4 regions of the Streptomyces sp. NPDC102490 genome follow, and region 1 is predicted to be linked to each of the others. Evidence: riboswitches for the same ligand, from Rfam matches in the RefSeq annotation. Region 1 holds a riboswitch; each other region holds the start of a gene.
What was found. Region 1 has a riboswitch for cyclic di-AMP ahead of ACIRGB_RS28830 (M23 family metallopeptidase). Riboswitches for the same ligand answer to the same signal wherever they lie in the genome.

Region 1 (3,198 bases):
GGCGCCGACCCGACCGACGCCACCGACGAGAACGAGGAGGCGGCCAAGTGACCGAGCTCGCCACCATGGAATTCCACGCCCAGCCGCAGGCCGGCGAGCCCAAGCCGTGGGCGTTCCCCGCCCCCGAGCGCGGCCGCCTCGACAACGGCCTCACCGTGCTGCGCTGCCACCGCCCCGGCCAGCAGGTCGTCGCAGTCGAGGTGCTCCTCGACGCCCCCCTGGAGGCCGAGCCCGCCGGTCTCGACGGTGTCGCCACGATCATGGCGCGCGCCTTCTCGGAGGGCACCGACAAGCACTCGGCGGAGGAGTTCGCCGCCGAGCTGGAGCGCTGCGGCGCCACCCTCGACGCGCATGCCGACCACCCCGGCGTCCGGCTGAGCCTGGAGGTGCCCGCCTCGCGCCTGGCCAAGGCCCTCGGCCTGGTCGCCGACGCCCTCAGGGCGCCCGCCTTCGCGGACGGCGAGGTCGAACGGCTGGTGCGCAACCGGCTCGACGAGATCCCGCACGAGCTGGCCAACCCCTCCCGGCGCGCCGCGAAGGAACTCTCCAAGGAGCTGTTCCCGGCCGACTCGCGCATGTCGCGCCCGCGCCAGGGCACCGAGGAGACGGTCGCGGCCATCGACTCGGCCGCCGTACGCGCCTTCTACGAGCGGCACGTCCGCCCCGCCACGGCCACCGCGGTGGTCGTCGGCGACCTCACCGGTGTCGACCTGGACGCGCTGCTCGGCGACACCCTGGGCGCGTGGACCGGCTCGGCCGCCGAGCCGCGCCCCGTCCCCCCGGTGACCGCCGACGACCGGGGCCGGGTCGTCATCGTGGACCGTCCCGGCGCCGTCCAGACGCAGCTGCTGATCGGCCGCACCGGCGCCGACCGGCACGACCGCGTGTGGCCCGCGCAGGTGCTCGGCACCTACTGCCTCGGCGGCACCCTCACCTCGCGCCTGGACCGCGTCCTGCGCGAGGAGAAGGGCTACACCTACGGCGTACGGGCGTTCGGCCAGGTCCTGCGCTCCGCGCCGGACGGTACGGGCGCCGCGATGCTCGCCATCAGCGGGTCCGTCGACACCCCCAACACCGGTCCCGCCCTGGAGGACCTGTGGACGGTGCTGCGCAAGCTCGCCGCGGAGGGGCTCACCGACGCCGAGCGCGACGTGGCCGTGCAGAACCTGGTGGGCGTGGCGCCGCTGAAGTACGAGACGGCGGCGGCCGTGGCGAGCACGCTGGCCGACCAGGTCGAGCAGCACCTGTCCGACGACTTCCAGGCCACGCTCTACCGTCAACTGGCCGCCACGGGCACCGTGGAGGCCACCGCGGCGGTCGTGAACGCCTTCCCGGTGGACCGCCTCGTGACGGTCCTCGTCGGCGACGCGGCGCAGATCAAGGAGCCCGTCGAGGCCCTCGGTATCGGCGAAGTCACCGTGGTGGCCGCCGAGTAGCGACCCGCGCGCGGAGTGGCCCTGGTGACCGGAGTGTCACCAGGGCCGCCGTTTGTCCGGATTGGGGGAATGGCTGCCCGTCTGCCCTGTGGCGTGCGCTACAAAAAGCCTGTTGCGTTTGAGAATTGAACGCAGCCGCGTTTAGCGTCTTCCGGGCTGTTCGTCAGGCAGTGCGCCGCACCCGCGGCACCGGACAGTCATCGCCGAGTCCCCGTACGGCGCGAGCCAGGGGAGCCGGGGACCCAACGCAGTCCCTGGGGTGAATCGGACGCCCGCGCGCAGCGCGAGGGGGTCCGTAGGAGACCTTCCACCTCCGAACCCGTCAGCTAACCCGGTAGGCGAGAGGGAAGGAAAGGACAAGCCTCTACATGGCGTTCACGCGCGCCACCGGGAAGCACCGGCGCACCGGCCGGGTGCACCGCACCACCGCCCGCGCGGCGGGAGTCGCGGCCCTCGCCACCACCGGCGTCGTCGGCACCCTCGCGGCTCCCGCGCTCGCCGCCGAGCCCGCGGTGGAGCAGAGCGGACTCACCCCGGTCGTCACCATCGGCGACTCCGTCGCCGACGAGATAGACGCCCAGGCCCTCGCCCAGCAGCAGGCGGCCGCGGACGCCGCCGCCCGCGAGGCGGCCCGGGAAGCGGCCCGCGAGCGGGCGGCCGAGGCGGCCAAGCAGGCGCGCGAGGCCAAGGAGCGCGCCGCGCGGGAGGCGGAGCGCAAGCGCCTCAACACCTTCGTCGCGCCGATCACCGCCTCCTACGTCTCCACCGCCTACCAGGCCGGCAGTTCCCTGTGGTCCTCCGGCAGCCACACCGGCATCGACTTCCACGCCTCCAGCGGCACGACCGTGCACGCCGTGGGCGTCGGCACCGTCGTCGAGGCCGGCTGGGGCGGGGCGTACGGCAACCAGGTCGTGATCAAGATGCACGACGGCACGTACACGCAGTACGGGCACCTGTCGTCCATCGGCGTCTCGGTCGGCCAGTCGGTCGAGCCGGGCCAGCAGATCGGCCTCTCCGGCGCCACCGGCAACGTCACCGGACCGCACCTGCACTTCGAGGCCCGTACGAGCCCCGAGTACGGCTCGGACATGGACCCCGTCGCCTACCTCCGCTCCCACGGCGTGAACGTCTGACAGAGACGACGTCCGAAAGCCCCGGCTTCCCGAGCCGGGGCTTTTCGCATTTAATATCGCTTGATTGGCCTGGGTTCGTGCGGCACACGTCAATCACCGGGTTTCACGGGGGTCAAGGGGAGGTCGCTCATGCGTATTCCGGCGCATTCGGTGTGCACGGCGATCCGGGACGACATCGTCTCCGGTGTACACGGCCGCGGGAGCCGGCTCACCGAGGAACTCCTCGCCCGCCGCTACGGCGTCTCCCGCGTCCCCGTCCGCGAGGCCCTGCGCACGCTGGAGGCCGAGGGTTTCGTGGTGACCCGGCGGCACGCGGGCGCGTGCGTGGCGGAGCCGACCGAGCGGGAGGCCGCCGACCTCCTGGAGACGCGCACGCTCCTGGAGCCGCTCGGGGCCTCCCGGGCCGCCCGGCGGCGCACCGAGGCCCACCTCAAGGTGTTGCGCGGCCTGGTCAGACTGGGGCAGGAACGGGCCAGGCAGGGCACCGGCGAGGAACTGCGCTCACTGGGCGGCTGGTTCCACGAGACCCTCGCCCGGGCGGCGGACAGCCCCTCCCTGACGGCGCTGCTGACCCAGCTCCGCCACAAGATCGCCTGGATGTACGTGGTGGAGGCGCCGGTCGGCCCGGT
Region 2 (3,198 bases), on a different contig from region 1:
AAGTAGCGCCGTCCGCGAGCGGGCGCCCCGGCTCAGTCCAGCATCCGCCCGCGCAGCCGCTCCCGGGTCCCGGGCGTGAGCCGCAGCCCCTTCTCCAGGTACGCGTCGACGCCGCCCCACGTCTCCTCGATGGTCTCGAAGGCCGCCGCCAGGTACTCGGCGCGCGCGTCGAACAGGGGGCTGAGCAGCTCCATGACCTCGGGGGAGTAGGCCGAGGCCGAGGAGCCGCTGCGGCGCACCTTGTAGCGGCGGTGCGCGGCGTTCGACTTCAGGTAGTCCTCGACGACGGCCTCGCGCTCGACGCCCAGGGCGAGCAGGGTGATCGCGACGGACAGACCCGCACGGTCCTTTCCGGCCGCGCAGTGCATCAGCGCGGGGACGCTGTCCTCGGCGAGCGCGTGCAGGACCCGGGAGTGCTCCGCCGTGCGCTCCGTGACGATCGAGCGGTAGGAGCCGATCATCCGGTCGGCGGCCTTGCCGTCGGCGAGGATCTCGCGCAGCTGGTCGAGGTCTCCGTCACGGATCATGGTCCAGAACTCGGCGCCGTCGGCCGGATCGCTCAGCGGCAGGTTCACATTGCGCACGCCGGGCAGGTCGACGTCCGGGCCCTCGAGCTTCTGGTCGGCCGCGTTGCGGAAGTCGAAGATCGTGTGCAGGCCCAGCGAGGCCAGGAACGCGGCGTCCTCACCGGTGGCGTGGGCCAGGTGACCGCTGCGGAACAGCACCCCCTGACGCACCCGCCGCCCGTCCACGGTCGGCAGCCCGCCCACGTCCCGGAAGTTGCGCACACCGGTCAGCTCGGGTTCGGTCGACGGGACCTGCTGTGTCACGGGGGCTCCTCCCACTCCACCCCGCCGCCGCTGCTCGCCGGCGGGCACGACCCGACGATACGGCATTCCCTGTGCGCGAAATCGTGCCCCGAGGGATATTGCGGGGGGATAAGAGCCTTCTGTCCGAATTAGCCCCTTGATAACAACTGGGCCTGAAATGGCGGAGGGTGAATCGGGGGCGCGTGAGCAGCGTCATATCCGTGACCGTGCGTGGCCCGTCATGTCCACGTAATTCGACTGCGTTTCAAGGGTATTCAAGGAAAGCGATGCCACGGAAATCGACGCAGGGTCACCGGTAATTCCCGTAAAGGATCAATCGGAACGCGGTTCGCGGGAAACCCTCGCTTGTCCCTGTGCGTCTTGGTCCCTTACGTTCACCACCGATCCGGACGGACGCCTAATCCTGCCGCCGACCGGAGCCCGCACTCATCGACCACCCGTACACGGCAGGAGCGGGGGACCCACAGGTAGAACTGCCTGTTCCGGTTCCCGGAACGGCTTGGGGTAAAGCCGCGTTCCGACGCGGCCGGGCATCTCCAGCCCGCACCCGACAGCTCACCTCGCAGGCGCCGGAGAGGAATTCGACATGCCCGCGAAGGGTAAGCACCGCCGTACCAGGGCCATGCGCCTGACCCGCACCATCGCCGTCGCCGGAACCGGTGGCGCCGCGCTCGCGCTCCCGCTGATGGGTGCCGCCGCCGCCAACGCCGCCCCCGCGCACTCGGTTTCCGAGCAGGCCGTGCAGTCCGTTCCGACGTCCGCGAAGAAGGCCGCCGCGAGCGGCGCCGAGAAGAACGCGGATTCCCGGACGTACACCGTGAAGAGCGGTGACTACCTTTCGAAGATCGCCGACGAGCAGCACGTCGACGGCGGCTGGAAGAAGCTCTACGCGGACAACCGCGAGGCCGTCGGTTCCGACCCGTCGCTGATCCACCCCGGTCTGAAGCTCTCGATCGGCGGCAAGGCGGCCCAGTCCGCGGCGCCGTCCTCCGCGCCGTCGCAGAAGCCGGCGCAGAAGTCCGCCGAGAAGCCCGCCGCCGAGAAGCCGGCCCAGAAGTCGACGGACGCCGAGAAGGCCTCCGCCTCGGACTCCTCGACCACCGGCACCCGGTCCGCGGCCACCACCAGCGGTTACACCTCCCCCGTCGAGGGCGGCACCGTCGGTACCCCGTACCACCAGTCCGGCAGCATGTGGTCCAGCGGCTACCACACCGGCACCGACTTCGTCGTCCCGACCGGCACCTCGCTGAAGGCCGTCGGCGCCGGCACCGTCGTCTCCGCCGGCTGGGGCGGCGCGTACGGCAACCAGGTCGTCATCCAGCTCGCCGACGGCCACTACGCCCAGTACGCCCACCTCTCCTCGCTCTCCGTCTCCGCCGGTCAGTCGGTGACGGCGGGTCAGCAGGTCGGCCTCTCGGGTGCCACCGGCAACGTGACCGGCCCGCACCTGCACTTCGAGATCCGCACCACCCCGGACTACGGCTCGGACATCGACCCGATCGCGTTCCTGCGCTCGCACGGCGTCTCCGTCTGACGACCGGTTCCGCGCAACCCCCGCGCCCCGAAGGCCGGACCCCGATCCCCGGGTCCGGCCTTCGGCGTATTCCGGAATTGACGAACACTTTAGGCGTGGCCTTTCTCACCGACCGTCAACCCCTTCCTACGGTCGCGTAGGTCACATTCCAAGGTGAATCATGGGCCGATGTGGCAGACGATTCGAAGAGTGACAGCAGAGCAGTGATCGGGTCGTACGTGGCGGTGGGGGACAGCTTCACCGAGGGCGTCGGCGACACCGGCCCCGACGGGGCGTTCGTCGGCTGGGCCGACCGGCTCGCCGTCCTGCTCGCGGACCGGCGCCCCGAGGGCGACTTCACGTACACGAACCTCGCCGTGCGCGGCAGGCTCCTCGACCAGATCGTGGCGGAACAGGTCCCGCGGGTCGTGCGGCTCGCCCCGGACCTGGTCTCGTTCGCGGCCGGCGGCAACGACATCATCCGGCCCGGCACCGACCCCGACGAGGTCGCCGAGCGGTTCGAACTGGCGGTGGCCGCGCTGACCGCCGCGGCCGGCACCGTCCTGGTGACCACCGGGTTCGACACCCGGGGGGTGCCCGTCCTCAAGCACCTGCGGGGCAAGATCGCCACGTACAACGGGCACGTCCGCGCCATCGCCGACCGCTACGGCTGCCCGGTGCTCGACCTGTGGTCGCTCAGGAGCGTCCAGGACCGCAGGGCGTGGGACGCCGACCGGCTGCACCTGTCGCCGGAGGGCCACACCCGCGTGGCGCTGCGCGCGGGGCAGGCCCTCGGCCTGCCCGTCCCGGCCGACCCGGACCAGCCCTGGCCGCCCCTGCCGCCGCGCGGCACGC
Region 3 (3,198 bases), on a different contig from region 1:
GCCTCGGGCAGGCCGGTTCGTCCGCCGCGGTGCTGCTGGCGGCGGGCACCCCCGGCAAGCGCTCCGTCCTGCCGGGCGCCCGAATGGTGCTCCACCAGCCGGCGCTCACCGAACCGGTGCAGGGGCAGGCGAGCGACCTGGCCGTCCACGCCGACGAGTTGGTCCGCGTCCGCGCCCGCCTGGAGGAGATCCTCGTACGGCACACGGGCCGCAGTCCCGAGCAGGTGAGCGCGGACCTCGAGCGGGAAACGGTCCTCGACGCCCGACAGGCGCTGGAGTACGGCCTGGTGGACCGGATCGTCCCCGGCCGCAGGACCCCGCCCGCCTCGCCCGGCGCGAGGTGATCCGCCGGTGCTGCCACCCGAGTTGCCCCCGCTGCCGGCCCTGACCCGCGCCGAGGCCGAGGTCGTCGACGGCTATCTGGACGTCGTCGATCTGCTCGGGCGCATCAACCCCGGGCGGGACGGCGACACCTACGGCGCCCTGCGCGCCGCCCAGGCACTGGTCGGCAAGGCGGTGGCGCTGCGTGACGCGCTGGCGCTGATGCACCGGCGCGGCGAGACGGAGGTGCACGCCGCCACCCTGGCCCGGGCGCTGCGGGTGCTGGACGGAGAGCGCCGGACGGCGCGGGTCGGCCTCCCGCCGCCTTCCGGGAAGTGAGAAAGCCCGGTCGGCTGCGGCCCGGCGCCGGGTCGATGCGGCAGCGGGCCGAAACGGACCAAACGGCGTACCCCCTTTCGGCGTAGGGACACCGCCGATTGATGACCGGCCGGACTTGCGGCGCCCCGCGCCCGGCCGGTGCGACGCGCCACTCCGCCGCTGGTCCCGGGGCCGTCACCGGGCCCGGCGGCACGTCGAACACGGAGTGGCGACCCGAACGGGTGAGTGGGGTGTAACAACACAAAGGGCACGTTCCGTTGGGATTTTCTCCTCGCGGGGGACAAGATCCGTGACTGACGACAAGCCCCCGCCGCAGCGGCGGGGCGGTCCGGGCGGACGCCGAGTCCTGCCGCCGTCCGGACGACCGGTCGCGAGGGAAGTGGATCGGCAGGAGTGGAGGACCCGAGCACGACGGGTCGCCGGCACGGCCGCCTTTGCGAGAGGTGCCGGGCCGAGCGGTCCTTGGGGTGAAGCCGCACTCGTGCGGCCGGGCAACTTCGCCAGCCCGAATCCGACAGGTCATCCTTCACAGGCGGCTGACGAAGGGTTGCGCATGTCCGCGCTCAATCGTGTCCCGTCGCTGATGGCTCGTGCCGGTACGGCCTCGGCCCTCACCCTCGCCGCCGTGGGCGGCTCCGTCGTGGTCCCCGGTGCCGCCTCCGAGGCGGCCGCGGCGAGCCATGCGACCAAGGCCCTCAGGATCGCCGCTTCCAAACAGGGTTCCCCGTACCGCTGGGGCGCCATCGGCCCCCACCGGTTCGACTGCTCCGGCCTGACGCTGTACTCGTTCAAGAAGGCCGGCAAGAAGCTGCCACGCACCGCGGCGCAGCAGTACAACAAGACCCGCCACATCTCCGCCAAGCACCGCAAGGTCGGCGACCTCGTGTTCTTCCACTCCGGCCGGAGCGTCTACCACGTGGGTATCTACGCCGGGAAGGGCAGGCTCTGGCACGCTCCGAAGACCGGGGACGTGGTGCGGTTGCAGAAGATCTGGACGTCAGGCGTCTGGTACGGCCGGGTCAAGTAGCCCGCCCGCGGGAGTGACGGCGTTCTGCCCGGCCGTCACTCCCGCGGGTGCCGCCGGCCCGCTCGGGGGTGTCCAGGGCAGTTCGATGGAGACGGTCTTGCCCCCCTCGCGCGTGGGCCGGACCCGCAGCCTGCCGCCGCACTCGGCGGTCAGCCAGCGGATGATCACCATGCCCCGCCCGTTGTCCTGCTGGACGGCGGCGGGCAGCCGCTTGGGGAAGCGCGGATGGCTGTCGGTGACGCCGAGCCGCAACCGCTCGTCGTCGTCGAGGACGAGGTCCACCGTGAAGGTCGGCGACTGCCCGAACGTGTGCTGGACCGCGTTGGTCGCCAGTTCGGAGACGATGAGCCGCACGGTCTCGGACAACTCGGCGTCGCCCGGCAGCCCCCATTCCGCCAGGGTGCCGACCACATAGGTCCGCGCGGCGGCCACCGAGGCGGGATCGCTCGGCAGAGTGACGGATGCTTCCAGATGGTCTGCCATGGCGACGTCGTCCCTTTCTCACGGGACCGCAGGCCCGACACGGAGTGGATGGTTCGAGTACGGTCCCGGACTGGTGCTTCGCCGCCAGACTGCCATCACCTGACCCGTGAAGGGCGGCGATCCACCAAGATATGCATATATCTGTCGCTCGAAGCGGTGAACTCTGCGACGGCAGAGCGTATTTGGGCGGCGCATAAGGAGTAGGGGGAGTTGTCCCATGCAGCACGGTCCCGTGGTGCGCCGCCGGAAGCTGGGCGCGGAACTGCGCGCCCTGCGCATGGCGGCGGGCATCACCAGCGGCGAGGCCGCCCGGCTCGCGGGCTGGCACCAGTCGAAGGTCAGCCGGATCGAGACGGGGACGAGCGGGGTGAAACCGGCCGACGTGCGGTTACTGCTCGACGTCTACGGCGTGGACGACGAGCAGCTGCGGGGGCTGCTGGTGATGCTGGCGCGCTCCGAGGACGCGGGGGGACGCCACCACTGGTGGCACGCGTACCGCGGGGTGCTGCCACCGACCTACCGCGACTTCATCAGCCTGGAGTCGCAGGCCGGCGCGATGCGCACCCTGGAGACCACGGTGGTGCCCGGCCTGCTCCAGACGCCGGAGTACGCCCGCGCGGTGACGCGGGCCGCGGTGGACGGCATGCCGGCGGAACGGCTGGAGACGCTGGTGGAGGTCCGGCTGGCCCGGCAGGACGTGCTGCGCCGCGAGCCGCCCCTGGAGCTGACCGCGGTCCTGGACGAGGCGGTGCTGCGCCGGGAGGTGGGCGGGCCCGGGGTGATGGCCCGTCAACTGGAGCGACTGGTCGAGGCCGCTCGGCTCCCCCATGTCCGGCTCCAGGTCCTGCCGTTTGCCGCCGGGGCGCATATCGGCGTCACCGGCCCTTTCGTAATCTTCTCCTTTTCGAGCACTTCTGATCTGGACGTGGTTGTTCTCGACCACTTGACGAGTAGCCTGCACCTCGAACGGAAAGAAGACCTAGAGGCCTATACCGAGGCCTTCAACGCCCTTCTGATCCATGCCCTTT
Region 4 (3,198 bases), on a different contig from region 1:
GCGGAAGATCTGGCCGACGTTGCGGGCGTGGTGCTCGGAGGCGTAGAAGTCGACGTAGTCGGCGACCTCGAAGGGCAGGTGCAGGGTCACCGACGACAGCGGATGGAAGAGCGGTTCCAGGACCTCGCGGTGGGAGGGGACCGTCACCCACGCCGTCAGCGCGCGCCGCACGTCCGACCACGCCGTCCGCCCGGCCGCCAGCAGCGGGTTGAGGGTGGGCCGTGCGAGCAGGGAGGCGTACGGCGAGCCGAGAGCGTGGGCCGCCGCGCCCGCGTCGAGGACGTGGTCGCCGAGCCGGACGCCCACCGTCCGGTCGCGCGAGCCGGGGATCGAGAACACGCCGTACGGAAGGTTGTGCGGACCGAAGGGATCGCCCTCGGGGACATCGAAGGGGGGCATCAGGTGCTGCCTCGCTTTCGTGCTCGCCATGTGCGCCGTGCGCGCCGTGTCTGCGTGGTCGGGCCACACGTTACGGCTGACCCACCGGTCTTGGGCAGTGCGACCGGAGGTGGCGGCGCCCGGGACGGGATCTTGACGCGGTGGTGTGCACGGGGACCGGTGTACAGGCCCTGACCCGGCTTTAGCCGATGATGTGTCAGGTTTTGGGCAGGATCGGGCGCACTCGTGCATCCTCATTCCAGTTCGAGCGCATTCGCTACGCCCTCGTTCGGAAGCGGTCACGGGTGAGTCGGACGGGTGCGGTGTCCGTATTCTCTGATCATGGACCGCACCGCATATTCCCTCGTCGCCACCGACCTGGACGGCACGCTGCTCCGCGGCGACGACACCGTCTCCGACCGGTCGCTGGCCGCGCTGGCGCGGGTCGCCGGGGCGGGGGCGCGGCACCTGGTGGTGACGGGGCGGCCGGCCCCCCGGGTGCGCCCCCTGCTGGACCGGCTCGGCGGCACGGGACTCGCGGTGTGCGGGCAGGGCGCGCAGGTGTACGACGCCGGGGCGCACCGGATGCTGTGGTCGGTCACCCTGGACCGGGAGCTGGCCGAGACCGCGCTCGGCAAGATCGAGGCCGAGGTGGGCCAGGTGCACGCCGCCGTCGACCAGGACGGCGTCGACGGCCTGACGCTCATCGAGCCGGGCTACCTGATGCCCCACCCGACGCTGCCCGCGGTGCGCGTCGAGCGGCGCGAGCAGCTGTGGTCCAGGCCGATCAGCAAGGTGCTGCTGCGCCACCCCGAGCTGACCGACGACGAACTGGCGACGACGGCGCGCGCGGTGGTCGGTTCCCTCGCCACGGTCACCATGTCGGGGCCCGGCACCGTTGAGTTGCAGCCCTGCGGCATCACGAAGGCGACCGGCCTGGCGCTGGCCGCCGAGCACCTGGGCCTCGACCGGCGGCGGACGCTCGCCTTCGGGGACATGCCCAACGACATCCCCATGTTCCACTGGGCGGCCCGCGGCGTCGCCATGGCCGGCGCCCACCCCGAACTCAAGGCGGTGGCCGACGAGGTCACCACGACGAACGAGGACGACGGCGTGGCCGTCGTCCTCGAGCGGATCTTCGGTACCTCTTAGGCGAGGACCGGGCGGCGTACGGCTCAGTACGCGCTGAAGACGTTGTCCATCGAGCCGTAGCGGTCGGCCGCGTAGTTGCAGGCGGCGGTGATGTTGGCGACCGGGTCGTACGGGTCCCAGGAGGTGCCGGGCACGTGGTACGCCTGGAAGGTCGGGTCGATCACCTGGAGCAGACCCTTGGACGGGGTGCCGTTGACGGCGTTGATGTCCCAGTTGTTGATGGCGAGCGGGTTGCCGGAGGACTCCCGCATGATGTTGCGGTGAATGCCCTCGTAGGTCCCGGGGATGCCGTGCTGGGCCATGATGGCGAGCGACTCGCGGATCCAGCCGTCGAGGTTGTCCGGGTACGTCGTGGCCGCCTTGGCGGCGGTCGTGGCGGCGGCCGGGGTGGCCGCGGAGGCGGTGGTGGCGCCGATGAGCGGCAGCGCGAGCACCGCGGCGCCGGTGCCGGCCACCGCGAGCTTGCGGACGAGGCGGCTGGTGCGGGCGTGACGGTTCTGACCGTTGGCAGACATGTGTCCCTCTCCTTACGCCTACGAGGTGAGCTGTCGGGTTCGGGCGGGGAGGTGCCCGGCCGCGCCCCTGACGGGTACGGCTTCACCCCGAGCCGCTCCGGTGGTGACCGGTGCGGCGACTTACCTGGGTCCCCCGCTCCTGCCGGCGAGTGTGTTGGGTGGATGACTGTGCGACGGGCGGTGGCAGGATTCGGCGTCCGCCCGACAGGCCGGGAACGTATGCGAGAGCACATGTCCGGAACAAGTGCAGGAATCACCCAACGTGCCTGTTGACCTTGGTCTGAGGCGTTTGAGGCTCTTGATCCTTTGCTGTTGCCAAGCCTCAACTGGCTTGCGGGGCAAAGGGAGGGCACAGGTTCGGGCGGGGTTGCCTGCGGGCGGCCCGGAGTGAGCCAACTCACTGGCCTCAGTAAGCACGGCAAAACGGGCATTCGACTCAACTAGGCGCCAACCGGCCGCAGGTGGGGACGGCTTCGGGTGTCGAGCGGCGGGAGGAGGGAAGCGGGGTGGGGAGTGGACCGCCGGGGAGGCGCCTGCCGGTCCTGCCGGGCGGCCGTACGCGGACCGGTGCGAGCGGGTGTGCGCGGGCCGGTGCGTGTGGGCCGTTGCGCGCGGACCGGTGCGGGCCGGTACGGGCGCGTGTGGCGATCGGGTGACGTTCTCGAAGTGCGGGCCGTTGGGAGGAGTGGTGGGATCTTCGGTGGCGGCTTCCGGCCCGTCCGCCCTCCTGATCCGGCTCGTCCCCTCTGGCGATATCAATCAAAATCTGCTCATATCACCTGATCAAAAACATACCGTTCATGATCCGATACCGACCAGCCTGTAACGGTGGGCGCTAGCGGTGATCGAAACGTGACCGGATACGCTGACTTGAGTGGTGGCAGCGACCTATCGACAAACCAGGTAATCGCCAGTAGACACCAGCAGACAGGAGACCCCTCGTGACCGTCGTCGGGCCGTTCGGGCTGAGCGTGCGGGACCAGGCTCTGGAAGCCGATGTCCAGGCCGGATTGGTTGCTGTCGAGGAAGGGTTGCTCGAGGCAACCAAAAGCGAGGTGCCGTTCATCACGGAGGCCGCCCAGCACCTGGTGCGGGCCGGCGGGAAGCGGTTCCGGCCGCTGCTGGTGATGCTCTCGGCCCAGTTCGGCGACCC

Region 2: another riboswitch for cyclic di-AMP. It lies ahead of ACIRGB_RS12595 (peptidoglycan DD-metalloendopeptidase family protein); the one in region 1 lies ahead of ACIRGB_RS28830 (M23 family metallopeptidase).
Region 3: another riboswitch for cyclic di-AMP. It lies ahead of ACIRGB_RS20580 (C40 family peptidase); the one in region 1 lies ahead of ACIRGB_RS28830 (M23 family metallopeptidase).
Region 4: another riboswitch for cyclic di-AMP. It lies ahead of ACIRGB_RS32260 (transglycosylase SLT domain-containing protein); the one in region 1 lies ahead of ACIRGB_RS28830 (M23 family metallopeptidase).

The regions. Positions count from the first base shown of each region.
Region 1 covers NZ_JBIWJU010000013.1:195,911-199,108, reverse strand. The annotation lists gene ACIRGB_RS28840 (M16 family metallopeptidase) at 1-51, shown strand, start outside; gene ACIRGB_RS28835 (M16 family metallopeptidase) at 48-1,436, shown strand; cyclic di-AMP (ydaO/yuaA leader) riboswitch at 1,628-1,792, shown strand; gene ACIRGB_RS28830 (M23 family metallopeptidase) at 1,805-2,569, shown strand; gene ACIRGB_RS28825 (GntR family transcriptional regulator) at 2,699-3,198, shown strand, end outside.
Region 2 covers NZ_JBIWJU010000005.1:162,959-166,156, forward strand. The annotation lists gene ACIRGB_RS12585 (DUF6126 family protein) at 1-6, shown strand, start outside; gene ACIRGB_RS12590 (tyrosine-protein phosphatase) at 33-830, opposite strand; cyclic di-AMP (ydaO/yuaA leader) riboswitch at 1,255-1,412, shown strand; gene ACIRGB_RS12595 (peptidoglycan DD-metalloendopeptidase family protein) at 1,417-2,364, shown strand; gene ACIRGB_RS12600 (SGNH/GDSL hydrolase family protein) at 2,568-3,198, shown strand, end outside.
Region 3 covers NZ_JBIWJU010000008.1:319,634-322,831, forward strand. The annotation lists gene ACIRGB_RS20570 (ATP-dependent Clp protease proteolytic subunit) at 1-344, shown strand, start outside; gene ACIRGB_RS20575 (hypothetical protein) at 352-660, shown strand; cyclic di-AMP (ydaO/yuaA leader) riboswitch at 988-1,210, shown strand; gene ACIRGB_RS20580 (C40 family peptidase) at 1,214-1,687, shown strand; gene ACIRGB_RS20585 (ATP-binding protein) at 1,658-2,170, opposite strand; gene ACIRGB_RS20590 (helix-turn-helix domain-containing protein) at 2,388-3,198, shown strand, end outside.
Region 4 covers NZ_JBIWJU010000016.1:96,691-99,888, reverse strand. The annotation lists gene fahA (fumarylacetoacetase) at 1-399, opposite strand, end outside; gene ACIRGB_RS32265 (HAD family hydrolase) at 721-1,530, shown strand; gene ACIRGB_RS32260 (transglycosylase SLT domain-containing protein) at 1,554-2,045, opposite strand; cyclic di-AMP (ydaO/yuaA leader) riboswitch at 2,047-2,203, opposite strand; gene ACIRGB_RS32255 (polyprenyl synthetase family protein) at 2,987-3,198, shown strand, end outside.